One region of the Aminobacter sp. LjRoot7 genome, then DNA from elsewhere that is predicted to be linked to it. Evidence: predicted binding sites of a transcription regulator. Region 1 holds the regulator's gene; each other region holds the start of a gene.
What was found. Region 1 encodes LexA, which represses DNA repair genes until DNA is damaged. Its sites were predicted from a motif close to TGTTCNNNNTGTGTTCNG; they were not measured.
Positions count from the first base shown of each region.

Region 2: a site for LexA is predicted at 7,615-7,632, ahead of ACSQ3E_RS06565 (PA0069 family radical SAM protein). Genes of this name have one in related genera too.
Region 3: a site for LexA is predicted at 4,535-4,552, ahead of ACSQ3E_RS07750 (sel1 repeat family protein). Genes of this name have one in related genera too.

Region 1 covers NZ_CAXUPX020000003.1:264,881-274,301, reverse strand. Annotated here, with positions in the region: gene trpC (indole-3-glycerol phosphate synthase TrpC) at 1-552, shown strand, start outside; gene moaC (cyclic pyranopterin monophosphate synthase MoaC) at 554-1,036, shown strand; gene ACSQ3E_RS10875 (molybdopterin molybdotransferase MoeA) at 1,037-2,242, shown strand; gene lexA (transcriptional repressor LexA) at 2,349-3,065, shown strand; gene ACSQ3E_RS10865 (ComEC/Rec2 family competence protein) at 3,273-5,579, opposite strand; gene gltX (glutamate--tRNA ligase) at 6,040-7,467, shown strand; gene gltA (citrate synthase) at 7,652-8,941, shown strand; gene lpxB (lipid-A-disaccharide synthase) at 9,044-9,421, opposite strand, start outside.
Region 2 covers NZ_CAXUPX020000002.1:172,534-181,954, forward strand. Annotated here, with positions in the region: gene der (ribosome biogenesis GTPase Der) at 1-867, shown strand, start outside; gene ACSQ3E_RS06525 (cell wall hydrolase) at 995-2,182, shown strand; gene ACSQ3E_RS06530 (AtpZ/AtpI family protein) at 2,422-2,832, shown strand; gene ACSQ3E_RS06535 (F0F1 ATP synthase subunit A) at 2,872-3,621, shown strand; gene ACSQ3E_RS06540 (F0F1 ATP synthase subunit C) at 3,687-3,911, shown strand; gene ACSQ3E_RS06545 (F0F1 ATP synthase subunit B) at 3,973-4,572, shown strand; gene ACSQ3E_RS06550 (F0F1 ATP synthase subunit B) at 4,583-5,062, shown strand; gene ACSQ3E_RS06555 (DUF4180 domain-containing protein) at 5,210-5,596, shown strand; gene ACSQ3E_RS06560 (ribonuclease HII) at 5,586-6,236, opposite strand; gene ACSQ3E_RS06565 (PA0069 family radical SAM protein) at 6,388-7,542, opposite strand; gene ACSQ3E_RS06570 (glycosyltransferase) at 7,690-8,193, shown strand; gene moaB (molybdenum cofactor biosynthesis protein B) at 8,196-8,747, opposite strand; gene ACSQ3E_RS06580 (4-(cytidine 5'-diphospho)-2-C-methyl-D-erythritol kinase) at 8,760-9,421, opposite strand, start outside.
Region 3 covers NZ_CAXUPX020000002.1:427,974-437,394, forward strand. Annotated here, with positions in the region: gene ACSQ3E_RS07720 (hypothetical protein) at 1-957, shown strand, start outside; gene ACSQ3E_RS07725 (AMP nucleosidase) at 985-2,487, opposite strand; gene ACSQ3E_RS07730 (hypothetical protein) at 2,551-2,745, opposite strand; gene ACSQ3E_RS07735 (hypothetical protein) at 2,745-2,957, shown strand; gene ACSQ3E_RS07740 (glutathione S-transferase family protein) at 3,073-3,795, shown strand; gene ACSQ3E_RS07745 (DUF2147 domain-containing protein) at 3,895-4,236, opposite strand; gene ACSQ3E_RS07750 (sel1 repeat family protein) at 4,675-4,941, shown strand; gene ACSQ3E_RS07755 (hypothetical protein) at 5,090-5,287, shown strand; gene ACSQ3E_RS07760 (ABC transporter substrate-binding protein) at 5,353-6,474, shown strand; gene ACSQ3E_RS07765 (peroxiredoxin) at 6,625-7,287, shown strand; gene ACSQ3E_RS07770 (YitT family protein) at 7,339-7,959, opposite strand; gene ACSQ3E_RS07775 (acetyl/propionyl/methylcrotonyl-CoA carboxylase subunit alpha) at 8,066-9,421, opposite strand, start outside.

The DNA.
Region 1 (9,421 bases):
GGCGCTGCCTGTCTTTCGGTGCTGACCGACACGCCGTCGTTCCAGGGTGCACCCGAATTCCTGACCGCCGCGCGCGACGCTTGCGACTTGCCGGCGCTACGCAAGGATTTCATGTTCGAACCCTACCAGGTGCACGAAGCCCGTGCCTGGGGCGCGGACGCAATCCTGATCATCATGGCGAGCCTCAGCGACGACGATGCCAAGCGGCTCGAGGATGAGGCGTTCGAACTCGGCATGGACGTGCTTGTCGAGGTCCATGACGAGGAAGAGACGGAGCGCGCGCTGAAGCTTCAGTCGCGCCTGCTCGGCATCAACAACCGCAATTTGCGCACCTTCGAGGTCAGTCTCGACACGTCGGAGCGCCTGGCGCCGATGGTGCCGGCCGACCGGCTGTTGGTCGGCGAAAGCGGTATCTTCACCCATGCCGACTGCCAGCGCCTGCAGAAATCCGGCATCTCCAGTTTCCTCGTCGGCGAAAGCCTGATGCGGCAGGCCGACGTGACATCGGCGACGCGCGCGCTGCTCGATGGCGCAGCCCTGGCAAGCGCCTGACATGGCAACCACCCTCACCCATATCGGCGCCACCGGTGAGGCCAACATGGTCGATGTCGGCGACAAGGCCGAGACGACACGCACGGCGATCGCCGAAGGCCATGTCATCATGCGTCCGGAAACGCTGGCGCTGATCCTGTCAGGCAACGCCAAGAAGGGTGACGTGCTCGGCACCGCCCGCATCGCCGGCATCATGGCAGCCAAGCGCACGCATGAGCTCGTGCCGCTCTGCCATCCGATCCTTTTGACCAAGGTTTCAGTCGAGATCGAGCCTGACGAGGCCCTGCCCGGTCTGCGCGTGACGGCACTTGCCCGCGTGACCGGCAAGACCGGCGTCGAAATGGAGGCGCTGACCGCAGCCTCGGTCGCCTGTCTCACCATCTACGACATGGCCAAGGCCGCCGACCGCGGCATGGTGATCTCCGGCATCCGGCTGGTCGAGAAGACCGGCGGCAAGTCTGGCGACTACAAGGCGGCGGAATAGATGGCCCTGCTGCCCGTCGCCGACGCCCTGGCGCGCCTGCTCGACGGCGCCGAACCGCGCGGCACGGAAACTGTCGGCCTCGCCCAGGCATCAGCGCGGGTGCTGTCGGCACCGCTGCATGCGCTCCGCACCCAGCCACCCTTTGATGCCTCCGCCATGGACGGCTACGCCGTGCGCGCCGCCGACATCGCCTCGCTGCCGGCGCAACTCAGGGTCATTGGCCAGGCACCCGCCGGCAAGCAGTTCACTGGTACCGTCGGTCCAGGCGAGTGCGTCCGCATCTTCACTGGTGCACCGGTGCCTCAAGGCACTGATACCGTCGTCATTCAGGAAAACGTTCGCGATCTCGGCAATGGCGAGATCGAGGTGGTCGAGCCGACGCTTGCCGGCCGTAACATCCGCGCCAGGGGTCTCGACTTCAAGCAGGGCGACCTCATTCTCGATGCCGGGCGCGTGCTCGACCCGGCAGCGCTCTCGCTGATCGCGGCTGCCAATCATCCCAGCGTCAACGTGGTGCGCGCGCCTCTGGTCGCCATCATCGCCACCGGCGACGAACTGTTGCCGCCTGGCAGCAATCCCGGACCCGACCAGATCATTGCCTCCAACGCCTATGGCGTCGCGGCCATCGTCCAGTCTGTCGGCGCGCGCGTGCTCGATCTCGGCATCGCCGCCGACCGCACCGATGCCATCGCCGCATTGGTGGCGAAGGCGCTCGCAGCGGACGCCGACGTGATCGTCACGCTGGGCGGCGCATCGGTCGGTGACCATGATCTCGTCCATCGTGTGCTGACCGAACTCGGCATGGACCTCAACTTCTGGAAAATCGCCATGCGCCCGGGCAAGCCGCTGATGTTCGGTCGGCTCGGCGCCAGCCGCTGTGTCGGCCTGCCAGGCAATCCGGTCGCCAGCCTGATCTGCTCGCAGATCTTCCTGAAGCCCCTGGTGGCGAAGCTCGGTGGACGTTCCTATTCGCCCGACATGCGCACGGGCGTTCTCGACAGGGCGATGGCGGCCAATGACCTGCGCCAGGACTTCGTCCGCGCGATCGCGAGCGAAACTGCCGACGGGCTCATCGTCACGCCATACCTGATCCAGGACTCTTCGATGCTGCGTACGCTGGCCGACGCCAACTGCGCCATCGTGCGCGCCCCCTTCGCTCCAGCTGTTGAAGCCGGCAGTGCCTGCCAGGTGATGATGCTGCGCTGAACCAGCGACCTCTACCCTTCACGAAATATCAACAGTTGCGGAACACAACTGGAACATATAGTGTTTGTTCTGGGTTTGTTTTTCTTCTGATTCCTCGGGGGTGGCGATGCTGACGCGCAAACAACACGAGCTTTTGCTATTCATCCACGAGCGGCTGAAGGAGGCAGGCATTCCGCCCTCCTTCGACGAGATGAAGGAAGCGCTCGACCTCGCCTCCAAGTCCGGCATCCATCGCTTGATCACGGCGCTTGAAGAACGTGGCTTCATCAGGCGCCTGCCCAACAGGGCGCGTGCGCTCGAAGTGCTGCGCCTGCCCGACTCGATCGCACCTGGGCTCAACGCGGCGAAGAAGTTTTCGCCCAGCGTCATCGAGGGCAGCCTCGGCCGCAAGCCTGAACCCTCGCGCTCCATGTCGGCGGGCAATGACGACGACGCTGGCTCGGCCATTACCATCCCTGTGATGGGACGCATCGCCGCCGGTGTGCCGATCGACGCCATCCAGCACAAGACGCATTCGATTGCGGTGCCGCCAGACATGATCATGGGCGGTGAGCACTACGCGCTCGAGGTCAAAGGCGACTCGATGATCGAGGCCGGCATCTTCGACGGCGACACTGTCGTCATCCGCAGTTCGACCACGGCCAATCCCGGCGAGATCATCGTGGCACTCGTCGACGACGAAGAGGCAACGCTCAAGCGTTTCCGGCGCAAGGGTGCCTCGATCGCGCTTGAAGCCGCCAATCCGGCCTATGAAACCCGCATCTTCGGACCCGACAGGGTCAAGGTGCAGGGCAAGCTTGTCGGACTGATCCGCCGCTACTGAATTTCTCTGCGACAGCAGGCTGAAACGGCGCGGTCTTATGAACAGGACCGTGTAGCGGAGGTCGTCAAGCCCCGCAGATTGTCGAGCAGACCATATGTGGTGCCCCGAGGCGGAACAGGCTTTGCGACATGGGATATGGGAGGGCTCTTGGCCCGATCATTCTCTCACTGCCATCTGGCAATCTGAAGCCTGACTGATCTGCACTAGCTATCGTGCAGTTCCCGGCGACTCCGATGCGGCGGCTATTGGCGTCTTCGGACGCACCGTGGCTGCCGCAGTCGATGACTTCGGGTGCGACGTGGTTGCCTCGGCAGGTACCTTTGGGCGCCTCTCGGCCCGTTTGTAGGGCGGCAGGCCCCTCGCCTCGCGTGAGAACTGGCGCTGGGCGTGCCACGGGCGATACTGTTCCGCCACGGCGTGGCGTATCTCGACCGTCCGATCTCCGCTTTCTGTCTCAGGCGTAATGAATATCGACGCACTGCCAAGACGCGCCAGCTCGCGCTTGCTGAGTACGGTTGGCGCCACGCCTGGGCAGACGTCGCTTGCCGTGGCATCGTCGACCACGATGAGGTCTGCGCTTGCACAGGCACGCGCAGCGACAGCAGTATTCGCCGCATGCACGATCCGTGCACCTCCTGGTTGCTGAACCGTGCACAGCCCCTTGCCGCAGACGAAGGCATCCGCACCGGATGCATTTGCTTCGCCAGACGCTTGTTTGCCGGCTTCCGTACCGGAGATTCTTGCTTCTCCTGTTTCTTGCTTGCCGACTTCCGGACCAGGAGTATTTGCTTCGCCAGTTGGCTCGGAGCCGGTCTCGCTGGGCGAACTGCCCGCGCCGTCAACAGCAGTCGTCGTAGAACGCTCTGGCGCAACGAGTGTCTCCGACACCAGCGCGCGCTGCCAGTTGTCGACTGTGAACTGGTTTGGCCTGGCACGATTGACGGCAAGCTTGCCGTCGCCAACCGGCACGCCGACGAGACGGCCATCTTCCGAGACGAGAACGTCGGGCGTTTCCGTTTCCACGACCGTCATCAGTCCAAGGGCCGCGAAAGGCACTGCTGCGGCGCGCAGCCAGGTCGTCGCCGTCGACGCGATGACGAGTGCTGCGGTGAGCAACAGCACAGCGTGCGGCGAGACAAGCCCGACCGCATCAACTGGCGAGCGCTCGGAGAACCAGGTGGCGACACCAATCATCGCGTTCAGGCCAACGCCCATCGTGTCGAGGAAAATGCCGTCGAGGGCGAGTGGCATGAAGATGCCAGCCATGACGGCAAAAGGCATGACCAGGACCGACACCAGCGGCATGACCGCCAGATTGGCGAACAGGCTGAGCGGCGACACCCGTTGAAAATGCCAGGCGCCGAAGACGCTGGTCGCAAGCCCCGCAATCAGCGAGGTGGCGACGAGGCCGACCGCGACCGTGGCAAGCCAGCGCCAGATCTTCGATGGCAGCGACCTCTGCCCAACCGGCAACGCCTGCTCTTCCCGTCTGTCCGACCACCAGGCATAGGCACCGACAAGGGCAGCGGTGGCGGCGAACGACATCTGGAAGCTCGGTCCGACAACCTCATGCGGCGAGATCAGGATAACCACGACGGCCGAGATCGCCAGATTGCGCATTGTCAGCGCCGCGCGGTCGAACAGCACTGCCGTCAGCATCACCGCCAGCATGATGAAGCTGCGCTGCGCCGCGACTTCGGCGCCTGAGATAAACAGATAACCGCCGGTGGCGAGCAACGCCGCACCTGCGGCGTATTTCTTCACCGGCCGACGCGAGGTGAAGGCGGGAACGGTAGCGAAGGACAGCCGCATCAAAAGCATGACGGTGCCCGCGACCATGGCCATATGCAGGCCCGAGATCGAGATGATGTGATAGAGGCCGGTACGCCGCAGCGCCTCGTTGACGTCCTCGGGAATGCCGCCGCGCACGCCGACGACCAATGCGGCCGCGATTTCGCCCTCCGGCCCGCCAATGCGGTCGCGGATACGCTGGGCTATTTTTCCCCGGGCGTTTTCTATCGCAGCAGAAGCGCGATCACTGGCCGAGAATGGCTGCGTGGTTTCAGCGAGTTCCGGCCCCTTCATGAAAAAGCCGCTGGCCCCGATGCCGTCAAAATAGCTTTCGAAGGAAAAGTCGTAGCTGCCCGGACGCACCGGCCCGGATGGCGGCATCAGCCTGACATAGCCCGTCACCACAGACCATGCGATGACACCTTGGGGAAGCTTGCGCGCGGTGAGCCGCACCAGCTCGGGGGCATAACGCAACACCGGGCGCGCGGTCGAAAGGACGTCGAGTGTGAGCCGCACCCTGCCGTTGTCCAGATTGTCGATCCCAACGACGCGACCGGTGATGGCCGTCGAGATTTCGGCGCCTAGCATCTTCGTCGCCACGCGCTCCGTCTCAAACTTTGCAACCGCCATGCCGAGCATGCAGGCAGCGACAGCGGCGAGTGCATGGTGGAGAAGCCGTTGTCCGCGTGTGGCGAAAGCGAGCATGGCCGGAACCGCAGACATCACAGCAAGTGGCGCTAGGTCCGGCTCACTTGGAAGCGCAAAATACGCCAGGGCTCCGGCTGCCAGAAAAACCGGAAGAAGCAGGAATGCGGCACCACGGTCGAGTTCCGTTTCGATCGCAGCCAGGGCAGATCGTCCAGTGATCCGATGGCCGGACAGCAATTGCGATCCTCGTCGCAGCAAGGACAGGTTCCGTGACTGTGACGGCGATGCGCCGGCGGCAAAGGCAGAGTCGGGTTCGGGTGCCGCAGGCTGCGTCCAGACAACGGCAGGCGCGGCTGGAACGGTCAGCAAGTCGCGCTCGCTGGCCTCGACCACCGGATTGTGACCGGCTTGCCCCTCCCGCACGCGGTCGCCCATCGGGCCTGCCCCTTGCGCCCCAGACCTTCTATGCTACATCAACCGCACACAAACGCCATGCGCCGCCGGCTTTCGGCCAAGCGCCCTGCCTCCCTTGGAAATCGCCATGCCTGTCGTCACCCGCTTCGCCCCCTCGCCCACCGGCTATCTGCACATTGGTGGCGCACGTACCGCTCTCTTCAACTGGCTCTATTCCCGCCACACCGGCGGCACCATGCTGTTGCGCATCGAGGACACTGACCGCGAGCGCTCGACCGACGCCGCAACGGCCGCGATCCTCGAGGGCCTCACCTGGCTCGGCCTGACCTGGGAGGGTGAGCCGATCTCGCAGTTCGAGCGTGCGCCGCGCCATCGCGAGGTGGCCGAGGAGCTCGTGCGCATGGGCAAGGCCTATTATTGCTACGCCTCGCAGGAAGAGCTGACCGAGATGCGCGAGAAGGCCCGCGCCGAGGGCAAGCCGCCGCGTTATGACGGCCGTTGGCGCGACCGCGACCCGTCCGAGGCGCCGGCTGGCGTCAAGCCGGTCATCCGCATCAAGGCGCCGCAGGAAGGTGAGACGCTGGTGCTCGACCGCGTGCAGGGCGACGTACGCTTTCCCAACAAGGATCTCGACGATTTCATCATCCTGCGCTCGGACGGCGTGCCGACCTACATGCATGCCGTGGTCGTCGACGACCACGACATGGGCGTCACCCACATCATCCGCGGCGACGACCACCTGACCAACGCCGCGCGACAGACAGTGATCTACAACGCCATGGGCTGGGACGTGCCTGTGATGGCGCATATCCCGCTGATCCACGGCGCGGACGGCGCAAAACTGTCCAAGCGCCATGGCGCACTCGGCGTCGATGCCTATCGCGCCATGGGCTATCTGCCCGAGGCGCTGCTCAACTATCTCGCCCGCCTCGGCTGGAGCCATGGCGACGACGAGGTGATGAGCATCGAAAACATGATCAGCTGGTTCGAGATCGAGGACGTCAACAAGGGTGCGGCGCGCTTCGACTTTGCCAAGCTCGAGGCCCTGAATGGCGTCCACATGCGCCAGATGGACGACAAGAATCTGTTCGACATATTCGTCGCCACCTTGCCCTATCTGCCCGGTGGCGATGCCATCCTCGGCGGACTGGACGAGACGCGCAAGGCACAGCTGCTTGCCGCCATGCCAGGCCTCAAGGAGCGTGCCAAGACACTGATCGAACTGGCCGACGGCGCGGGCTTCCTGTTTGCCCAGCGCCCGCTGCCGCTCGACGAGAAGGCTGCCGGCCTACTCGCCGGCCCGGCCAAGGACATACTGAGGGGCGCGCACGCAGCGCTCGCAACGGTTGCCGCCGGCGACTGGACGGCAGCCAATGCAGAAGCCGCGATCCGCGAGTTTGCCGGCCGCGAAAACCTGAAATTGGGTGGCGTGGCGCAGCCCTTGCGGGCCGCCCTGACGGGCAAGAGCACCTCTCCCGGCGTGTTCGACGTGCTCGCCGTTCTAGGGCGCGACGAAAGTCTAGCCCGCATTTTTGATCAAATCGATTAGGTCAGCAGTGCTTTCCTAGTTTTGCATTGAAATGAGGCTATTGCGGTGCAACATTGCGGCAACAGGTCAATTTGAAAGCAGCGGGAAAGCTGGGAAGCGAGTTCAAGCGTTCCGGGCCTAATGGGTTGCCTTGTTATGACGATTGCGCCGCGCAAGGCGGCAACTCAGCACTAAGGAGTATGCGATGACTGATTCGACCGCCAAACTGGAGTTCCGCGGCCAGACCCACGAGTTCAAGGTCCGCGGCGGAACGGTCGGACCGGATGTGATCGACATCGCATCGCTCTACGCCACGACGGGCGCCTTCACCTACGACCCGGGCTTCACCTCCACCGCAAGCTGCGAATCGGAAATCACCTTCATCGACGGCGACGCCGGCGTGCTGCTGCACCGCGGCTACCCGATCGACCAGCTAGCCGAGCACGGCGACTTCCTCGAGGTCTGCTACCTCTTGCTCTACGGCGAACTGCCAACCAAGGCGCAGAAGGACGACTTTGACTACCGCATCACGCGCCACACCATGGTGCACGAGCAGATGTCGCGCTTCTTCACCGGCTTCCGCCGCGACGCGCACCCGATGGCGGTGATGTGCGGCGTGGTTGGCGCGCTGTCGGCCTTCTATCACGACTCGACCGACATCTCCGATCCGCACCAGCGCATGGTCGCCTCGATCCGCCTGATCGCCAAGATGCCGACGATCGCTGCGATGGCCTACAAGTACCACATCGGCCAGCCGTTCATTTACCCCAAGAACGAGCTGAACTTCGCGGCCAACTTCCTGCACATGTGCTTTGCCGTGCCGTGCGAGGAATACAAGGTCAATCCAGTGCTGGCGCGCGCGATGGAGCGCATCTTCATCCTGCACGCCGACCACGAGCAGAACGCCTCGACCTCGACCGTGCGTCTCGCCGGCTCGTCGGGCGCCAATCCGTTTGCCTGCATCGCCGCCGGCATCGCCTGCCTGTGGGGCCCGGCACATGGCGGCGCCAATGAAGCGGCACTCAACATGCTGTCCGAGATCGGCCACGTTGACCGCATTCCGGAATTCGTCGCCCGCGCCAAGGACAAGAATGATCCGTTCCGCCTGATGGGCTTTGGCCACCGCGTCTACAAGAACTACGATCCGCGCGCCAAGATCATGCAGAAGACCACGCATGAGGTTCTGGGCGAGCTCGGCATCAAGGACGATCCGATGCTCGACGTCGCGATGGAGCTTGAGCGCATCGCGCTGACCGACGAGTATTTCATCGAAAAGAAGCTCTACCCGAACATCGACTTCTACTCCGGCATCACGCTGAAGGCGCTGGGCTTCCCCACCACCATGTTCACCGTGCTGTTCGCGCTCGCCCGCACCGTCGGCTGGATCGCCCAGTGGAAGGAAATGATCGAGGATCCGCGCCAGAAGATCGGCCGTCCGCGCCAGCTCTACACCGGCGCCACCGAGCGCGACTACGTGCCAATCGCCAAGCGTTAAGCCTTGCAGCGCCGCGTCCATTCGGGCACGCGGCGCTGTACAGCCTGAGGCTGCAGCCGACTTGAAAAACACCCGCCAGGCCATTGCCTTGGCGGGTGTTTTTCATTTCACGATGTGTTTGAGAACCGCTTCGGCTGCAATCTCACCTGACGGCCGTTCGGTCGCCATGCGCCTGACGATTTCGGCAAAGCCATCCTTTTGCCAGCGGCGCAGGGAGCCGTCCTCGAACAGGCCTTCGACATAGCGCGCCATCCATTGCGGGCGCACATACTCGTTGTAGTTTTCCTGCACGACCGGCCTGTCGGCGATCAGGTTGGGCAGTGCAGCACTCCACACCGTAACCAGCCTCTGGATCATTCGAGCCAGCGTGTCGAGCTTGTAGGACGACAGCATTGGCACGCCGGCGAGCGCGAGTTCCAGCGATACAGTTCCCGATGCGATCAGGGCAGCGTCAGCCTCGCCGAAGGCCTGCCACTTGTG
Region 2 (9,421 bases), on a different contig from region 1:
GCCGATCCCGACGCCGAAGAGGCGCCCGCCTATGACGAGACCAAGCCGCTGCGCATCGCCGTCGTCGGCCGGCCCAATGCCGGCAAGTCGACGCTGATCAATGCGCTGATCGGCGAGGAGCGCCTGCTCACCGGGCCCGAGGCCGGCATCACTCGTGATTCGATTTCGGTCGACTGGGACTGGCAGGGCCGCAGCATCAAGATGTTTGATACTGCCGGCATGCGCCGCAAGGCCAAGGTCCAGGAGAAGCTCGAGAAGCTGTCGGTGCAGGACGGCCTGCGCGCCATCCGCTTCGCCGAGATCGTCATCATCGTGCTCGATGCAACGATCCCGTTCGAAAAGCAGGACCTGCAGATCGCTGACCTGATCATCCGCGAGGGCAGGGCACCCGTCATCGCCTTCAACAAGTGGGACCTCATCGACAACCCGCAGGAAGCGCTGGCCGAGCTGCGCGAAAAGACCGAGCGGCTGTTGCCGCAGGCGCGCGGCCTGCAGGCGGTGCCGATGTCGGCTGAGACCGGCCGCGGCTTGGAGAAGCTGATGGACGCGGTGATGAAGACCCACCGGGTCTGGAACAGCCGCGTGTCGACCGGCAAGCTCAACCGCTGGCTCGAAGGCATCCTTGCCCATCATCCGCCGCCCGCCGTTGCCGGCCGCCGGCTCAAGATCAAGTACATCACCCAGGCCAAGACCAGGCCTCCGGGCTTCGTGCTGTCCTGCTCGCGCCCCGACGCGATGCCGCAATCTTACGTGCGCTATCTCGTCAACAATCTGCGCGACGCCTTCAACATGCCGGGCGTGCCGATCCGCATGGCGCTGCGGGCCTCGGACAACCCGTTCGCCGGGCGGGCCAAGAAGAAGAAATGAAACATCGAAGGGCTCGCGCAAGCGGGCCCTTTTTGCATTGCGCCAACGTTGCGCCCGTTAACGCTCCATCAAGGTTAATGCTTCATTTTCCTCTCCAGTAGGGTGTGTTGCGTCCTGGAGAGTTTCCGTGCATCGAGGTGTTGTGAAGCGGCGGTTTGCTGCTGCCCGCGAGGGAAGACGTTCGTTCTTGGCGCCGGCCGTCATCGGCCTTGGCATCTGGCTCGGCTTTCCCACAGTCGCTGCCTATCAGGACATGACCAGCCTCGTCTCCGGCCTCGAAGGCCAGAACACGCGTTGGAGCGCCTACGTCGAGAAAGCCGCGGCCGGCTCGGTCCATGCCGCCGAAATGCCCTTCGTCGATGGCATCATCACCGGCCCCATCTCAGGCTCGGGCGTCAAGATCGCCGGCGTCGGCACGGTCTCATTCCGCGGCAAGAAGTTCGGCTCGTCCGACCTGCCCGATGAAGACCGCATCGTTCGCGTCGACAAGAAGGCCCGCATCGTCAACATTTCAAGGGTCAGCCCGCCGAAGAACTTCACCGCTGGCTCGGTGTTCGAGCGCACCAGCTCGCTTCTGCGTCCGGCCCTCGATAGCGGCCTCAAGCTGACCTTCGCCAAGCCCGACATCAAGGGCAAGGAAATCCAGATCGCCGGCTCATTCCATGTCAAGGAAACCGAAAAGCGCACCGCGCGCGGGGTCCCGGCAATGCTGGCCTCACTGGTCAACAACGACAAGGCCGACATCCTGGCCACCGCCTACGCACCGGCTGCACCTGACTATGCCAAGGCCTCGCCATTCGAGGCCCTGCTGCGCGACGACGACGAAGCCAACGGCCGCTTCATCCCGCCGATGGGCAAGGGTGATCACTGGTGGCTGGCCAATCCGCTGCCGGCGAGCGTGTTCTCCAAGGCCGAGCAGGCCTGCCTCGCCAACGGCATCTACTTCGAAGCGCGCGGCGAATCGGTGCGCGGCCAGGCGGCAGTCGCCCAGGTCATTCTCAACCGCGTCCGCAACCCGGCCTATCCAGGCACCATCTGCGGCGTCGTCTACCAGAATGATGGCTGGTTCAACCGCTGCCAGTTCTCGTTTGCCTGCGACGGCATCAAGGACCGCGTCACCAGCCCCTCGCACTACAAGACCGCCCAGGACGTCGCCATGGCAGTGACGGCCGGCAAGATCTTCATCCCGGAAGTCGGCTCCTCGACCCACTACTACGCCAACTACGTCAATCCTGGCTGGGCGCGCGGCATGAAGAAGATGACCAAGATCGGCCTGCACATCTTCTACCGCACCTATGGCGGCGGCTGGAGCTGATCGTATCTGGCCGGGCTCATGGAGTCGGCCAGCCGCCAGATTGCACGCGGATTCGGCGGGTGATCATGGAGCGGAGCCACGGGCAGGATGTCGCACTTCAACAACTAGCTGATTTTCCTACATAAAATACTTAGTTAGATGGGCCTCCCCGTGGCTTGACGGGCAGGGGCCCTCTAACTATGTTGCCGGCGACTTTGAAGCGGACGAATGGATACGCTCGGACCGGGTGGGAGTTTGCAATGGCCAAGCCTTCGGGCCCAGGCGGAAATGGAAACTCCCGGCCTGAAAATCGAGCCGAGAACGATCACCGCGACGACGAACTCGAGCGCCGTCGGCAACAGCTTGAAGCAACGCTTGCGACAAGACGCCAGACTGCCCGCGAGGGGGAAAAGAGTGCAGGGTCGAATGGTGTGACCGGCTACGGCCAGGCACTGAAGCTGTCCAGCGAGTTCATCGCCGGGATCGCGGTTGGTGTCGGTTTGGGTTGGATCATCGACCGGATGGCAGGCACGTCGCCTTGGGGCTTGATCGTGTTTCTGCTGCTCGGCTTCGGCGCCGGCGTGCTCAATGTCCTGCGTTCGGCAGGAATGGTTACTGATGCCGGTATCAGGTCGCCCGACAAGAAGTCGGACGAACCGGAAAAGAAATAGCAGCGCTGCAAGGCGCAATTTAGGCGAAGGGGGGCCAGCGTGGCCAACGATCCAATTCATCAGTTTCAGATCGCGAAATTGATTCCGATCGAGATCGGCGGCCTCGACTTCTCCTTCACCAACTCGTCCGCCTTCATGGTCGCCACCGTGATCGTCGCCAGTGCCTTCCTGTTCCTGACGACGTCGAGCCGCGGCCTGGTGCCGAGCCGCCTGCAGTCGGTTTCGGAGATGTCTTACGAATTTGTCGCCTCGATGCTACGAGACGCGGCGGGTTCCCAGGGCATGCGCTTCTTCCCGCTGGTGTTTTCGCTGTTCATGTTCGTGCTCGTCGCCAACCTGATCGGCCTGTTCCCCTACTTCTTCACCGTCACCAGCCATCTCATCGTCACCTTCGCTCTGGCGCTGCTGGTCATCGGTACGGTCATCGTCTACGGCTTCATGAAGCACGGCTTCGGCTTCCTGAAGCTCTTCGTGCCGCATGGCGTGCCTGGCATCCTGGTGCCGCTGGTCGTGCTGATCGAGGTGATCTCGTTCCTGTCGCGTCCGATCAGCCTTTCGGTTCGTCTGTTCGCAAACATGCTGGCCGGCCACATCACGCTCAAGGTTTTCGCTGGTTTCGTCACTTCGCTCAGCGCATTCGGCGCTGTCGGCGTCGTCGGCTCGATCCTGCCGCTGTTCATGACGGTGGCGATCACCGGCCTGGAAGTCCTGGTCGCGTTCCTGCAAGCCTACGTGTTTGCGGTTCTGACCTGCATGTACCTCAACGACGCCCTGCACCCGGGCCACTAATTCGACGGCGGCTGCCGCCGTCTTGGATACCGCAACTAGATCTTCGATCCACAAGGAGTTGGACAATGGAAGTTGAAGCAGCAAAGGCAATCGGCGCAGGCATCGCTTGTCTCGGCATGGGCGGCGCAGGCATCGGCCTGGGCACCATTTTCGGTAACTACCTGTCGGGCGCCCTGCGCAACCCGTCGGCAGCTGACGGCCAGTTCGGCCGCCTGATTTTCGGCTTCGCCGTTACCGAAGCTCTGGGCATCTTCTCGCTCCTCGTCGCTCTGCTCCTGCTCTTCGCATAAGAGCCGCGCAAGCGAGTTGACCGGCCGCGTGTTGCGGCCGGTGGGATGACAGGGGATAGAGATGTTTGTCACGCCGGGTTACGCCGAGGAAGTCGCACCTGCGGCCGGGGAAGCTCATTCTACCGACGCAACCGCTGCGCACACGGAAACGGGTGCGGAGCATGGCGGTGGTGGTCTGTTTCCGCCTTTCGATACGTCGAACTATCCGTCGCAGCTGTTGTGGCTCGCGATCACTTTCGGCCTGTTCTATCTCTTCCTGAAGAACGTCGTGCTGCCGCGTGTCGGCGGCATCCTCGAGGTGCGCCGCGATCGCATCGCCGGGGACCTCGACCAGGCTGCCCGGATGAAGTCCGAGGCGGATGCGGCGGTTGCCGCATACGAGCAGGAGCTTGCCGAGGCCAAGGCCAGGGCAAACGCCATCGGCCAGGAAGCACGCGACGAAGCCAAGGCGGAAGCCGAAGCCAAGCGCAAGGAAGTCGAAACCGGGCTCGACCAGAAGCTCACCGCGGCGGAAGCTCGCATCGCTACCATCAAGGCAAACGCCATGAAGGAAGTGGGCACCATCGCCGAGGACACCGCTGCCGCGATCGTCCAGGCTCTGGGTACCGGCAAGGTCGACAAGGCTGACATCGCCGCCGCCGTCAAGGCAGCGAGCAAGTAGGAGAGGGGCCATGGACGCAACATTCTGGGCCACAGTCGCTCTCGTCATCTTCGTTGGCGTCGTCCTGTACCTGAAGGTGCCGGGCATGCTCTCGAAGTCGCTCGACGAGCGCGCCGAACGCATCCGCGCCGAACTCGAAGACGCACGCAAGCTTCGTGAAGAAGCCCAGCAGCTGCTCGCCGAGTACCAGCGCAAGCGCAAGGAAGCCGAGAAGGAGGCCGCCGACATCGTCGATCTGGCCAAGCGCGAAGCTGGCCTTCTCGCTGAAGAAGCTCACAAGAAGACCGAAGAGTACGTCGCTCGCCGGACCGCACTTGCCGAGCTCAAGATCGGCCAGGCTGAACGCGATGCCGTCAACGAAGTTCGCGCCAACGCTGTCGACCTCGCGGTCGAGGCAGCTCGCCAGATCTTCGCCGGCAAGGCCGACGCCAAGACCAACGCCGACCTGTTCAAGGGCTCGGTGCAGGAACTGAAGGCCAAGCTCAACTAAGTCGGGCAGCCAAGCAGATTTGAAAAGGCCGCTGGAATTTCCGGCGGCTTTTTTGTTTTCAGGATAGCCAGGGCGACTGTCGGTCGTTTGGCAGCAGCCGCTCCGGCGAAGCTTGCACCTTGCTGTGGCCGCTGCTAGCCGGGTCGCATGACCGAGATCATCGAAATCGCTAAATCCCGGATGCTTCGTTTCAGCCAGAACGGCCCGGTGTTGCGCACGCCTGCCGATGCCAATGACTTCATCAGCGAGGCATGGTCAAACGAAGCGGATTTTCTCGCCATCCCTGTGGAAAGGCTTGGCCCGGACTTTCTCAAGCTCAGCACTGGCGTTGCCGGCGAGGTGTTTCAGAAGTTCGTGAATTATGGCCTCGGCTGCGCGATCGTTGGCGACATCACACGAGCGCTCGAAAACAGCGGAGCGCTGCGTGACTTCGTGCGCGAAACGAACAAGGGCAAGTCGATCTGGTTCGTTGCGGATTTCGCCGAACTTGAAGGCAGGTTCGGGACGTCGCCTGCTGTCAGGGCTAGTCCCTGAACGGTGCGAAGGAAATGCGGTGCAGGCGAAGCGATGCGCCGTGCTCGATGATCGCCGCCCGGTGGCGGGCGGTGGCGTAGCCCATATGGACTTCGAAGCCGTAGCGATTGTCGTTTGAGCCGCAGACCGACATCATGCGGTCGCGCGTGACCTTGGCAACGATCGAGGCGGCGGCGATGGATTGCGAGCGCTGGTCGCCCTTGACCAGGGCGCGGCAGGTGCAGGCAAGACCGGGTGGCACGTCGCGGCCGTCGGCAAGGGCCGATTTGGCGGTCATGGGCAGGCCCGCCAGCGCGCGCCGCATCGCTTCTAGGCTCGCCTTGCGGATATCGCTGCGGTCGATGCTGTCGGCCGAGACGGAGGCCACGGCGACGCCAAGAGCCTTGCACAGCACCTCGTCGAACAGCGCGTCGCGCTGGGCGGCTGTGAGGCGTTTGGAATCATCAAGCCCTGAAGGGATGTTGCCGGGGTCGAGCACGACTGCCGCAGCCACGACCGGACCGGCGAGCGGCCCGCGCCCGGCTTCGTCGAGGCCGGCGCATGGCCACAGGCCACCCGATATCGCCTTCGTTTCGAAGGCGAAGTCGGGCTTGTCGATGAATTCGAAGAGGGGCGGAGAATCGGAGCGCGGGCGAGCCATAGTGCGGCGATGCTCGCATCGGCCCCGATCCTCCGCAAGTCCTCCCCGGCCGATTAGGGCGGCGGTCCGGGAAGGCACCGTCAACTGGCCACGGGGGAACGGCCGGACGGGATCTCTTGCAAGGGGCGGACGAAGGTGCCCGCCTGGATGCTCAAAGCAGCGTCAGCTGCAGCTGGTCCTTGGGGCCGGCCTCGAACAGGTCGGTCCGGAGCGGCGTGCGCACCGAATTGAGGCCGAGGCGTTGGGCCGCGATCTCGAAGCGGCGGCCGATCTGCCAGGCATAAGGACCCTTGCCCTTCATGCGCTTGCCCCACTCTGAATCGTAGTCCTTGCCGTCGCGCATCGAGCGGATCAGCGACAGCACGTGGCGATAGCTGTCGGGGTAGTGGCGCAGCAGCCAGTCCTTGAAGATCGGGCTGACTTCCAGCGGCAGGCGCAGGATGACGTAGCCGGCACTGGTGGCACCGGCGGCCTTGGCCGAGTCGAGGATGCGTTCGATCTCCTGGTCGGTGAGGCCGGGGATGATCGGCGCCACCATCACCGAGACCGGGATGCCGGCATCGGAGAGCTGCCTGATCGCTTCCAGCCGCTTGGTCGGCGTCGCTGCTCGTGGTTCCATGGTGCGCGCCAGCATGCGGTCGAGCGTTGTCACCGACAGCGCCACCTTGGCCAGGCCCTTCGCGGCCATGCGGCTGAGGATATCGATGTCACGCGTGACCATCGCCGACTTGGTGACGATGCCGACGGGATGATTGCGTGCTTCCAGCACCTCAAGCACCTCGCGCATGATGCGCCAGTGCTTCTCGATCGGCTGGTAGGGATCGGTGTTGGTGCCGATGGCGATGGTGCGCGGCTGGTAGCCGTCCTTCGACAGCTCGCGGTCGAGCAGCCGTGCCGCATCCGGCTTGGCGAACAGCTTGGATTCGAAATCGAGCCCGGCCGACAGGCCCACATAGCTGTGGGTGGGACGGGCGAAACAGTAGACGCAGCCGTGCTCGCAACCGCGATAGGGATTGATCGAGCGGTCGAAGGAGATGTCGGGCGACTCGTTGCGGGTGATGATGGTGCGCGGCTTCTCGACCTGGACCTCGGTCTTGAACGGCGGTAGCTCCTCGATAGTGCTCCAGCCGTCGTCGAAGACGTGGCGGCTGACCGGCTCGTAGCGCCCTGACGGGTTGACGCCCGCGCCACGTCCGCGCCGGCGCTCATGGTTGATGCGCAGGCCGCTTTCCTCGATCATGGCGTTGGCCATTCCGGCTCCGCCACCCTTGAAAGCGGCAATATCGGCCCGTGCTATGGGTTCCATTTCGCTATCTCCCGGAGGGAAAATGGCCGCCCGTCGATTCGTTCGGCATGAAACTATTCCTATTTTGGAAAAGAGAACAAAGCAAGAACTTTGTTGTCCGGGTGGTGAGGCTGGCGCTTCGGCCGGCTTTCCGATATGCGGCTAGATATGCTGAGCGTTCTGATCGAGACCAGGGACGACGAGGAGGGACTGGCGCGTACGCTGGCCTCGCTGGTCGGCGGTGCCGTCGAGGGTGTCGTGCGCGAAGTGATCGTTTGCAACCTCGGCTCTACCGACCAGACCCACTATGTCGCCGAGCATGCCGGCTGCGCCTATCTCGCCAAGGGGGGCATCCAGGCGGGCATCGCGCAGGCCAAGAGCGACTGGCTGCTGCTGCTCGAGCCGGGCGCGCGGCTGGCCGAGGGCTGGACCGAGGATGCGGTGCGCCACATGAGCCGGCTGACGATGGCGGCGCGCTTCACCCGTTCAAGGGCGAGCAACCGGCCATTCTGGGAACGGGTGACATCGCGGCCACGCGCGCTGGAGCAGGGGCTGGTCATCACCAGGAAGCAGGCCGCGGTTCTGGGGCGCAATGGCGCGGACGCCGAAGGCATTGCTCGCGGGCTTGCCGTGAAGACGCTCGACGCGGAAATCGTCGTCGCGCAGCGCTAGCTTCAGGCTGATTTAGCGCCGCCGCGCCTGAGGTGCTCGTCGAGGCGCGGCATGATCTCCACGAAATTGCACGGCATGTGGCGGTAATCGAGCTGCGCCTTGAGGATGCCGTCCCAGGCGTCGCGGCACGCACCTGGCGATCCGGGCAGCACGAAGACGAAGGTGGCGTTGAGCACGCCGCCGGTGGCGCGCGACTGGATCGTCGAAGTCCCGATCTTGTCGTAGGAAATTCGGTGGAACACCTCCGAGAAGCCGTCCATGCGTTTCTCGAAGATCGGCTCCAGCGCGTCAGGCGTGACGTCGCGGCCGGTGAAGCCGGTTCCGCCGGTGGTGATGATTACGTCGATCTCGGCATCGAGCGACCAGGCGGTGACGCGGTCGCGGATCTTGTCCTTGTCGTCGGTGACGATGCCGCGCGCCTTGAGCACGTGGCCGGCGTCAGTGATGCGGTCGGCAAGCGTCTGGCCCGACTTGTCGTCAGCCAGCGTGCGGGTGTCGGAGACGGTGAGCACCGCGATGCGGACAGGAACGAAGGGGCGGGGCTCACTGGCCATTGTGTTGGGCTCCTAGGTCCGGGTCGTGGTGGCGGCGCTGAACCAGCCGGGATGTGCGGCCGAGATCGCCGCTGCCGCGCGCGAGGCGGCGGCATAGGTGTCGAAAATGCCGAAGCACGTGGCACCCGATCCCGACATGCGGGTGAAAGCGGCGCCGGAGCTGCGAAGGGTGGCCAGCACCTCGGCAATCGAGGGCTCGATCGAGATCGCCGGAGGCTCGAGGTCGTTGCGGCTCATGGCCAGCCAGTCGAGCACGGTGTCGGCGCTGTCGAGTGGCGAGAGCGGCGGATTTTCACGCGATGCCAGCGCCCGGAAGACGCTCGGTGTCGCCACCGCGATGCCTGGATTGACCAGCACCATCGGCAGGCAGGGAAAATGCCTTACCGGGTCGAGCTCTTCGCCGATCCCGCGGGCGATCAGCGGATGTCCGGCCAGGCACATCGGCAGGTCGGCGCCGAGCGGCAAGGCGAGGCGGGCGAGTTCGGAGGCATCGGTCGGCAGGCGCCAGAGGCGGCTCAGGGCGCGCAAGGCGGCTGCCGCATCGCTCGAACCGCCGCCGATGCCCGAGGCAACCGGCAGGTTCTTTTCGAGCGCAATGGCGACCGGCTGGGTCGTGTGTTGGGGAAAGGCTGTACGCAGCGCGTCGCGGGCCTTGAGTACGAGGTTGCCGCCGT
Region 3 (9,421 bases), on a different contig from region 1:
CCGCGGCCCGCCGATGCGGCAGTCTTCGCCCCGACACTTGGCTCCGCGGTCACGACCCTTCTGATGCCGGATGCCAGGGAGCGCGTGCGCCGGCACACCGCGCATGTCCTTGTCGAGGTGCATCATGGCGTCATGGGAGGCGTCACCGACAACCCTGAAATTGCGGGCTTCTTCAGCCAGATCGGCATGCCGCGCCCCGGCGCGACGCTGCGCGAGTTCAATATGCGCGTCGAGATCCTCGGCGAAGTCTGCCGCCACCTGCTCAAGATCCAGCCTGCCAGCGCCATCCACTGGACCCAGAACAATATGCTCATCGCCGGAGAGCAGTTCACGGCGTTTCTGGACCAGCCGCAGCCCAGCATGCTGACCGTTCATCCCAAGCTTTTCGCCGGCGAGCCCGTGCCCGGCTTCAACGAGCAGCCAGCCGGTCTGCTGACCCTGGGCGGCGCCGACTATATCGGCCGCGAAGTCTATGTCGCGCCGGCGCCCATTCCGTGGATCGATCTCTACGACGCCGCGCTGGCCTTCATGCGTGTCGCTATTTTGCCCAACGGCTACATCGTCCCCGACGACGAGACCTTCGGTCCCGAAAACGGCGACTATTCCTATCGCGTCAGGCATCTGTCTGCCGAGCAGCACCCGATTGGCATGCGCGAGCCCTGCTATGCGCTGACGCTGCGCTTCTCCCGACAGCACAGCTACACCACGATGGAACACGAGACCCGCACGCTGATATCAGGCGGCATGCGCAGCGTCGCCGCCTCTGTCGAACCGGACAGGGACAAGCGGCGCGAACTGATCGCCGATTGGGAGCAGAAGGAGCGCACGGCCCAGGCCGTGGGCAACAGCCTGCAGCTTTACCGCAAGGGCGAGGGCGGCTCGGACGACCCGTCGCCAGCGCCGCGCTTTGGTGGCGGGTTCACTCGACGCACCGCTGTTTTCGGCCGCAAGCACTAGCCAGCGGCCATTTGGTCGGTCCGCAGCTTACTGGAACGCCGTTTCGGCGAAGCTGCGCAGCTTGCGCGAATGCAGCCGCTCATTGGGCATTTCGGCCAGCTTCTCCATCGCGCGTATGCCGATGGTCAGATGTTGTGCCACCTGCCGCTTGTAGAACTCCGTCGCCATTCCCGGCAGCTTGAGTTCGCCATGCAGCGGCTTGTCGGAAACGCACAGCAGTGTGCCGTAGGGCACGCGGAAGCGGAAGCCGTTGGCCGCGATCGTCGCCGATTCCATGTCGAGCGCAATCGCGCGCGACTGCGACAGCCGTTGCACCGGTCCGCGCTGGTCGCGCAGCTCCCAGTTGCGGTTGTCGATGGTGGCGACCGTGCCCGTCCGCATGATGCGCTTGAGATCGTAGCCGGACAGGCCGGTTACTTCCGCGACCGCCTCCTGCAGCGCCACCTGCACCTCGGCCAGCGGCGGGATCGGGATCCACACCGGCAGGTCGTCGTCGAGCACGTGGTCCTCGCGGACATAGGCATGCGCCAGCACATAGTCGCCGAGCGCCTGGGTGTTGCGCAGGCCGGCACAGTGGCCAAGCATCAGCCAGGCATGCGGCCTCAGCACGGCGATGTGGTCGGTGATGGTCTTGGCGTTGGAGGGTCCGACCCCGATGTTGACCATGGTGATGCCGGCATGGCCAGGCTTCTTCAGGTGGTAGGCCGGCATCTGCGGCAGCCGCGCGGCAGGCGTGCCTTCGGACGGCGCCGAGTCGCCTGCCTTGGTCACCACGCCGCCCGGCTCGACGAACTCCGAGTAACCGCCGCCGCCCTTGGCCATCAGGTCGCGGGCCAATACGACGAATTCGTCGATGTAGAACTGGTAGTTGGTGAACAGAACGAAGTTCTGGAAGTGCTGCGGCGTGGTCGCGGTATAGTGCGCCAGCCGGTGCAGCGAATAGTCGATGCGCTGGGCGGTGAACACGGCCAGCGGCCGGGATTCGCCCGGCATGATCTCGAACGTGCCGTTGGCGATATGGTCGTCGGTGCCGTCGAGATCAGGCACGTCGAACAGGTCGCGGATCGGCCGCTGGATGCGGTCGGCGGCGGCACCGTCGACATGGGTGCCTTCGAGGAAGGCGAAATGCAGCGGGATCGGCGTCGTCGATTCCGAAACCGTCACCGGGCCGCCATGGTTGCGCATGATCAGCTTGAGCTGTTCGGTGAGGTAGCTCTTGAACAGGTCCGGCCGGGTGATCGTCGTCGAGAAATGCCCTGGCGTCGGCATGTGGCCGTAGGCCTGGCGCGAGTCGACCTGCGAGTAGGATGTCGTGGTGACGCCGACTTCGGGATAGCAGGCGCGGAACCTGACATTGGTGTCTGCGCCGGCTGCGAGCGAGGCAAAAGCATCGCGCAGGAAGGCGGTGTTGCGCTCGTAAAGCGCCTGCAAGGCAGCAACCGCCTTGGTAGCATCAGTAAAGCTCTGCCGTGGAAACGGCAGCGGCGAAGAGATCGATTCGATAGGTTGAGGATAGATTCGCTTTTCCATGACCTATTATAGAGATCAATTATGACGGCTGCGAGGGGGCTCGCGGCGCCTCCTTCAAATCTCTCAGGCGCGCTGCAGGCTGACCAAGAGGACGAAGCCGACGCCGCTCTTGCGAGCGGCAGGTGCCTCGATCGTCGAGCCGTTGTCGGCGCGAAGCTGCGGAACGGCCAGCACCGGAGCGGCAAGGACCATCAGGATCAAAGCAGCGCGCGGCAGGAGCCGGAGCGTCTTCTTGATCTGGGTTGCGGTGCGGGTCATTGGCGTTGCTTCTTTTCGGTTTTGCGTTGTTTCGTTACTTCGTCACGATTTCCCAGGATCGCGCCGGGCGGCTGGTCTCTGCCACCAGCGTTGCGAACATGATCCCGAACAGGGCACTCAGCAGGCAGACGATGGTGAACCGGCGGGCGAGCATTGGTGTCTTCTCCTTCGATGGATCGGACTATGCCAAGCTGCGACTGAACGGGTTCTGAGACCTCCGTTCATCTTCGGTTCAAATTTATTGACAGGGCTTAATGTGTCCGCAGGGTTGTGTTTCGCCCCGCCACGCATATCTCCAGAGCATCGCTCACCAACGGAGACTGCGGAATGACCAGTCAGACATTGCCGATCGAACTCTATTACTGGCCCACGCCCAATGGCTGGAAGATTTCGATCATGCTGGAGGAACTTGGCGTTCCCTATACGGTCAAATACATCAACATCGGCAAGGGTGAGCAGTTCGAGCCGTCATTCCTCAAGATCGCCCCCAACAACCGCATGCCTGCCATCATCGACCCGGAAGGCCCGACTGCTGACGGCAAGTGGGGCGGCGCGCCGATCTCGATCTTCGAATCCGGTGCGATCCTGCAATATCTCGGCCGCAAGTTCGGCAAGCTCTATCCCTCGGATGAGCGCGGCCGTGCCGAGGTCGATCAGTGGCTGTTCTGGCAGGTAGGTGGCCTCGGCCCGATGGCCGGCCAGGCACATCACTTCCGGCAATACGCGCCGGAGAAGATCGCCTATGGCATCGACCGCTACACCAATGAGGTCAACCGGCTCTATGGCGTGATGAACAAGCGACTCGCCGATCGCGAATTCCTGGCGGGCGACTATTCGATCGCCGACATCGCCTCGCTCGGTTGGGTCAAGCCCTACAAGAACCAGGGCCAGGAGCTCGAGGACTTCCCGCATCTCAAGCGCTGGTTCGACACGCTGCTAGCCCGTCCCGCCGTTATCCGCGGCCTGGCTGTTGGCGAAGACCATCGCCGTAACCTCGCCGACGACAAGGAAGCCCAGAAGGTACTGTTCGGCCAGCGGGCGAGGGCATAAGGCGGCTAGGATATAGCGAATAGCGATGAGGGACTCTTGACCGCCAGGGTCGTTGTGAGCCGTCTATTCGCTATTCGCTATTCGCTATTCGCTATTCGCTTACAGCTTCTTCCAGTTCTGCGTCTTGCAGATCAGGCCGCCGAGCACGCAGCCGCTCATCTTGAGCGTCGAGCCGGCGACCGAAGCCTTGCCAGTATAGGTCTTGTCATTGGCCGGATCGGTGATCTTGCCGGCATAGGTGCCGCCATTGGCGTTGAAGGTGCCGATCTTCTTGCCGGCGTGCTTGCCGTCCTTCAGCGTGATGCAGAAGCCGCCGCCGCAGGGCGTGATCGCGGCAGTCGATCCGGCTTCCGTCTTCCAGTTGCCCTCGATCGGATCGGCATAGGCAGCCCCCGCCATCATCAGGGTGGCCGCGATGGCCAGGCTCATCTTGCGAAGCATTGAAGTCCTCCCGGTTGAATTGTCGCTCACAGGCACTCTCCCTGCCTGACGTTTACGCAAACGTAAGCGTAATGCAGCTGTCGGCAAAACGAAAGTGGTGCCGCAAGGGAAGTTTTGAGCCTTTTTGAGAGCCCCGAAACGCGTCGTCCGAGTGCCGAAGTTCATCCTTGGCAGCGGATCAATGTGTCGCGTGGTTATCAAAGACTTATCCGGCGGCCTGAGAGTTTTCATCGCATTTTCTTCAAATTCCAGCCGCCGCAAGGAATCCTATCCTTAATGAATTCCGAGCTTTACCCTTTGTTTTCAGTTTGTTTTCTTCGAGTTAAGCAAGCCATTTAACGGCGGATTCAAGGCTCCCCGGCATTCTCGGAAGCATCGAAAGGGCAGCTCCGGAACACCAGCGGGCCGGCTCTCAGGAGACAGGCAGAGGATAAGAAAATGGCACGTTTCGAAATCTTTGACGCTGGCTTCGGCGCGATGGGAACCACCGCTCAGGCCGACATTCTTCTCGAACTCGGCATGATGTATGCGACCGGCCGCGATTGCGAGGTCGACGTGGTTGCCGCCCACAAATGGTTCAACATCGCCGCGATCAAGGGCTCGGCCCGCGCTGCGGCCCTGCGCTCGGAGCTTTCCGGCACGATGTCCAAGCTCGACATCGTCAAGGCGCTGCGCGAAGCGCGTGAATGGATGACGATGCACTAACAATCTGCTTCCGGGGGGAGGCCGAGGTCGCCTGAATGGCGGCTTCCAATAACAACAACGCGACGGTTTGAAGGACAGGCCAGGCGCGACAGGGACATGACCTCCAGCATGCCCCATTGACGAACAAAGAGTTAGACAGGGCAGGCGAATGTCCGACGGGCCGAAGATGCTCGCGGCACTCTCCACGAAAAAGGCCGCGACCGATCACCATAAGATCGGCGCGGCCTTTTTGTTTCGGCCAGCCGAAGCGTGGCAGCATCGTCATGCCCACCGCATTGCCCGCCGCCCTGTTTGCAGGCACAACATCCTGACGCCGATGCGCCAAGACAAGGCCCGGTCGCGATGACAGCTTTCGGCGATTGCACGTATGACGCGATCAGGGAATTCCGGAGCGTCCCAGGGAGGGTAACAATGCATTTGAAACGTACATTCGGCGCGGCTCTTGTCGGCCTGTCGATCAGCGCCGGCGCCGCCTACGCGCAGGACATCGGCATTGCCGTGGCGGGTCCGATGACCGGACAGCTCGCCAACATCGGCGACCAGTTCAAGCAAGGTGCCGAAGCCGCCGTCAAGGCGATCAACGAAAAGGGCGGCGTCTTGGGCCGCAAGCTCAAGCTGTCGATCGAAGACGACGTCTGCGATCCCAAGCAGGCGGTTTCTGTCGCCAACCGCATCGTTGCCAACGGCATCAAGTTCATCGACGGCCATGCCTGCTCGGGCTCGAGCATCCCGGCATCCGCCGTCTATGCCGAATCCGGCGCGCTGATGATGTCGCCGGCGTCGTCGAATCCTGTTTTGACCGACGATGCCGCCAAGAAGGGCTGGCCGACGATCATGCGCCTTTACACGCGTGACGACGCCCAGGGTGCCTTCATCGGCCCATGGATCGCCGAGAAGTACAAAGGCAAGAATGTCGTCGTGCTGCATGACAAGAGCGCCTACGGCCAGGGCGTGGCCGACGCAGTCAAGGCAACGATGAACGCCGGTGGCCTGACCGAGGTTCTCTACGAAGGCATCAATGCCGGCGAGAAGGACTATTCGGCGCTGGTTACCAAGCTCAAGGAGCTCAAGGCCGACGTCGTCTATTTCGGCGGCTACCACCCCGAAGCCGGCCTCATCCTGCGCCAGTCGGCAGAGCAGAGCCTGAAGTACCAGCTGATCATGCCCGACTCGATCGCCTCGCCGGAGTTCTGGCAGATCGCCGGCCCGGCCGGCGAGGGCACGCTGTTCGTCTTCCCGTCCGATCCGCAGGCCAAGCCTGAGGCCAAGGAAGCAGTCGAGAAGATCAAGGCCGGCGGTTTCGTGCCGGAAGGCTTCACGCTGTTCTCCTACGCCACCATCCAGGCTTTCGCGCAGGGCATCGAGCGTGCCGGCACGGATGACCCGATGAAGGTCGCTGAGGCGCTCAAGGACGGCAAACCGATCAGCACCGTCGTTGGCGATGTCGTCTTCGACGAGAAGGGCGATCTCAAGAACGCCAGCTACGACATCAACCAGTGGCACGACGGCAAATACGCGCCGATCAAGCAGTAAGCCGCACGTATGCATTCAATGGCCGGGCATGTCCCGGCCATTGTCGTTTTCACGAGCTTGGCGCAAAATGAGATTTTCGCACGCGGACGCCAAGATCAGGCCGTTCTGGCCGGCGCAAGCCGTGTGCGTCGCATTCAGGAGGAACCGACAATGAGCCTTCGCATCAATGACACCGCCCCCGATTTCAAGGCCGACACCACGGAAGGCGCAATCAGCTTCCATGACTGGATCGGTGACGGCTATGCCGTGCTGTTTTCGCACCCGAAGGATTTTACGCCCGTCTGCACCACCGAACTCGGCTACATGGCCGGGCTCAAGGCGGATTTCGCCAAGCGCAACGCCAAGATCATCGGCATTTCGGTCGATCCGGTCGAGAACCACCACAAATGGAAGGCCGACATCGAGACGCTCTCCGGCAACAAGGTCGACTATCCGATGATCGGCGACCCGACGCTTGCCATTGCCAAGCTTTTCGACATGCTGCCGGCGACGGCCGGCGACAGCTCTGAAGGCCGCACGCCGGCAGACAATGCCACCGTGCGTTCGGTCTTCGTCATCGGCCCCGACAAGAAGGTCAAGCTGACCTTGACCTATCCGATGTCGACCGGCCGCAACTTCGACGAGATCCTGCGCGCGCTGGATTCGATCCAGCTGACCGCCAAGTACCAGGTGGCAACACCTGTGCAGTGGAAGCAGGGCGACGACGTCATCGTCACCGCCGCCGTCTCCGACGAGGACGCGATCAAGCGCTTCGGCTCGTTCGAGCGCGTTCTGCCCTATCTCAGGAAGACCAAGCAGCCGACCGCCAGCTGATCCGGCCCAGCATGCGAACGAAAGCCGCGCCCTTGGCGCGGCTTTTTCGATTCAGCTCATGCCGACATAACGGCCGGGGCGATGGTTGATGGCGATGATCAGGTTGAGCACCGCCGCACCCAGCACCGAAAGTGCGACCTTGTCGAGCTCGAGATAAAACAGCGACACGAGAAGGATCACGAGGTCGACCGCCAGCTGGAAATAGCCGGCGCGGATGCCGTAATTGTCCTGCAGGTACAAAGCCAAGATGTTGAAGCCGCCGAGGCCGGCGCGATGGCGGAACAGCACCAGAAGGCCCATGCCCATCAGGCCGCCGCCTGATATCGCGGCATAAAGCGGGTTCAGGTGGCCGATGCCGATCCAGTCGGGCACCAGGCGCGACAGCAGCGAAATCAGCGCCACGGCAGCAAAGGTGCGCAGCGCGAATGGCCAGCCCATGCGCTTCACCGCGAGATAATAGAAGGGCAGGTTGATGACGAAGAAGATGGCGCCGAAGCCGTAGCCGGTGGCGTATTGGACAAGCAGCGCCAGTCCGGCCGAACTGCCAGTGATCAGCCCGGCATTGGTGTAGAGCACCAGCCCGAGCGCCACCATCATGGTACCGGTGAGCAGTGCCAGCACGTCCTCGTACTGGCGATGCGGTAGGGCATCACTGTTGCTGATGTTGGTCACTGCGCTTGCCTGTCCATGTTTGCTGCATCGCAGCAATAAGACGCCAGCCCGAAATCCGGTACAGATTTTCGGGCTGGGCTGTCATGCGCAAACAGCAAGGCTCGCGTCAGTCCTCGAAGCGCACCAGCACAGTTCCGTCGGTGACCTGCGAGCCCTCGACGGCGATCTCGCTGATCACCCCGTCATGGGTGGCGGTGATGGTGTGCTCCATCTTCATCGCCTCGAGCACCAGCAGCGGCTGGCCCTTGGTCACCTTGTCGCCCTTGGCGGCACGTACCAGCTTGACCAGCCCTGGCATCGGCGCGCGCATGCTCGACGTGCCTTCGCCGATCTCGGCAGCACGGGCGAACGGATCGCTGATGGCGAAGTCGAACGAGCGGCCGTTTTCGAACACGGTGACATGGCCGGGCCACGCCGCGACGGTCGCACCGACATCGTTCACGCCCGCAGCTAGCACGAAAGCCTCGCCGCCCTCCGGTCTGACCTGGAAACGCCCGTCCGGCCGCGCGGTGATGTGGGCAACAATATCGTCGCCGCCAAATGACAGCGTTGCCCGCCGTGCCAGCGGGTTGAAGTGGGCGTAGCCGGTGAGGCCAGACCACGGATCATCAGAGGCAGCGGATGCCGTGGCTCCCGTGGCAGCCAGTGCGGCGAGTGCTACGGCCCGGCTGCTCGGCGGCGCGGTGACCGTCAGCTCATCCTGCTTGCGCCCGATGAGACCGGTGTCGACATCGCCGGAGGCGAAGTCGGGGTCACGTGCAAGGGCTGCGAGGAACGCCGCATTGGTCGTCGACCCGGCCACTTCGGTGCGAGTGACTGCTTCGGCCAGCGCGTTGAGGGCCGTGGCGCGATCAGGCCCGTGCGTCACCACCTTGGCGATCATCGGGTCGTAGAACGGCGAAATCGCATCGCCTTGGCGCACGCCGGTTTCAACGCGAATTTCGGTGCCCGGCGTGGCTTCGGTCGGGAAACTGAGATGATGCAGCGTTCCGATCGCCGGCAGGAAGCCCTTGGCGGGATCCTCGGCATAGAGCCGTGCCTCGAAGGCATGGCCGGACAGCGCGATCTCATCCTGCGCCAGCGGTATCTGCTCGCCCGAGGCGACCCGAAGCTGCCATTCGACCAAGTCTACGCCTGATATCATCTCGGTCACCGGATGCTCGACCTGCAGCCGCGTGTTCATTTCCATGAACCAGAAGCGGTCCGGCTTCAGCCCGTCCGAGGCATCGACGATGAACTCGATCGTGCCGGCGCCGGAATATTTGATCGCCTTTGCCGCCTTCACGGCGGCATCGGTCATCGCAGCGCGCAACTCCGCCGTCATGCCAGGAGCAGGGGCTTCCTCGATCACCTTCTGGTGGCGGCGCTGTGCCGAGCAGTCGCGCTCGAACAGGTGCACGGCATTGCCAAAATTGTCGCCGAACACCTGCACTTCGATGTGGCGCGGCTTGTCGACATATTT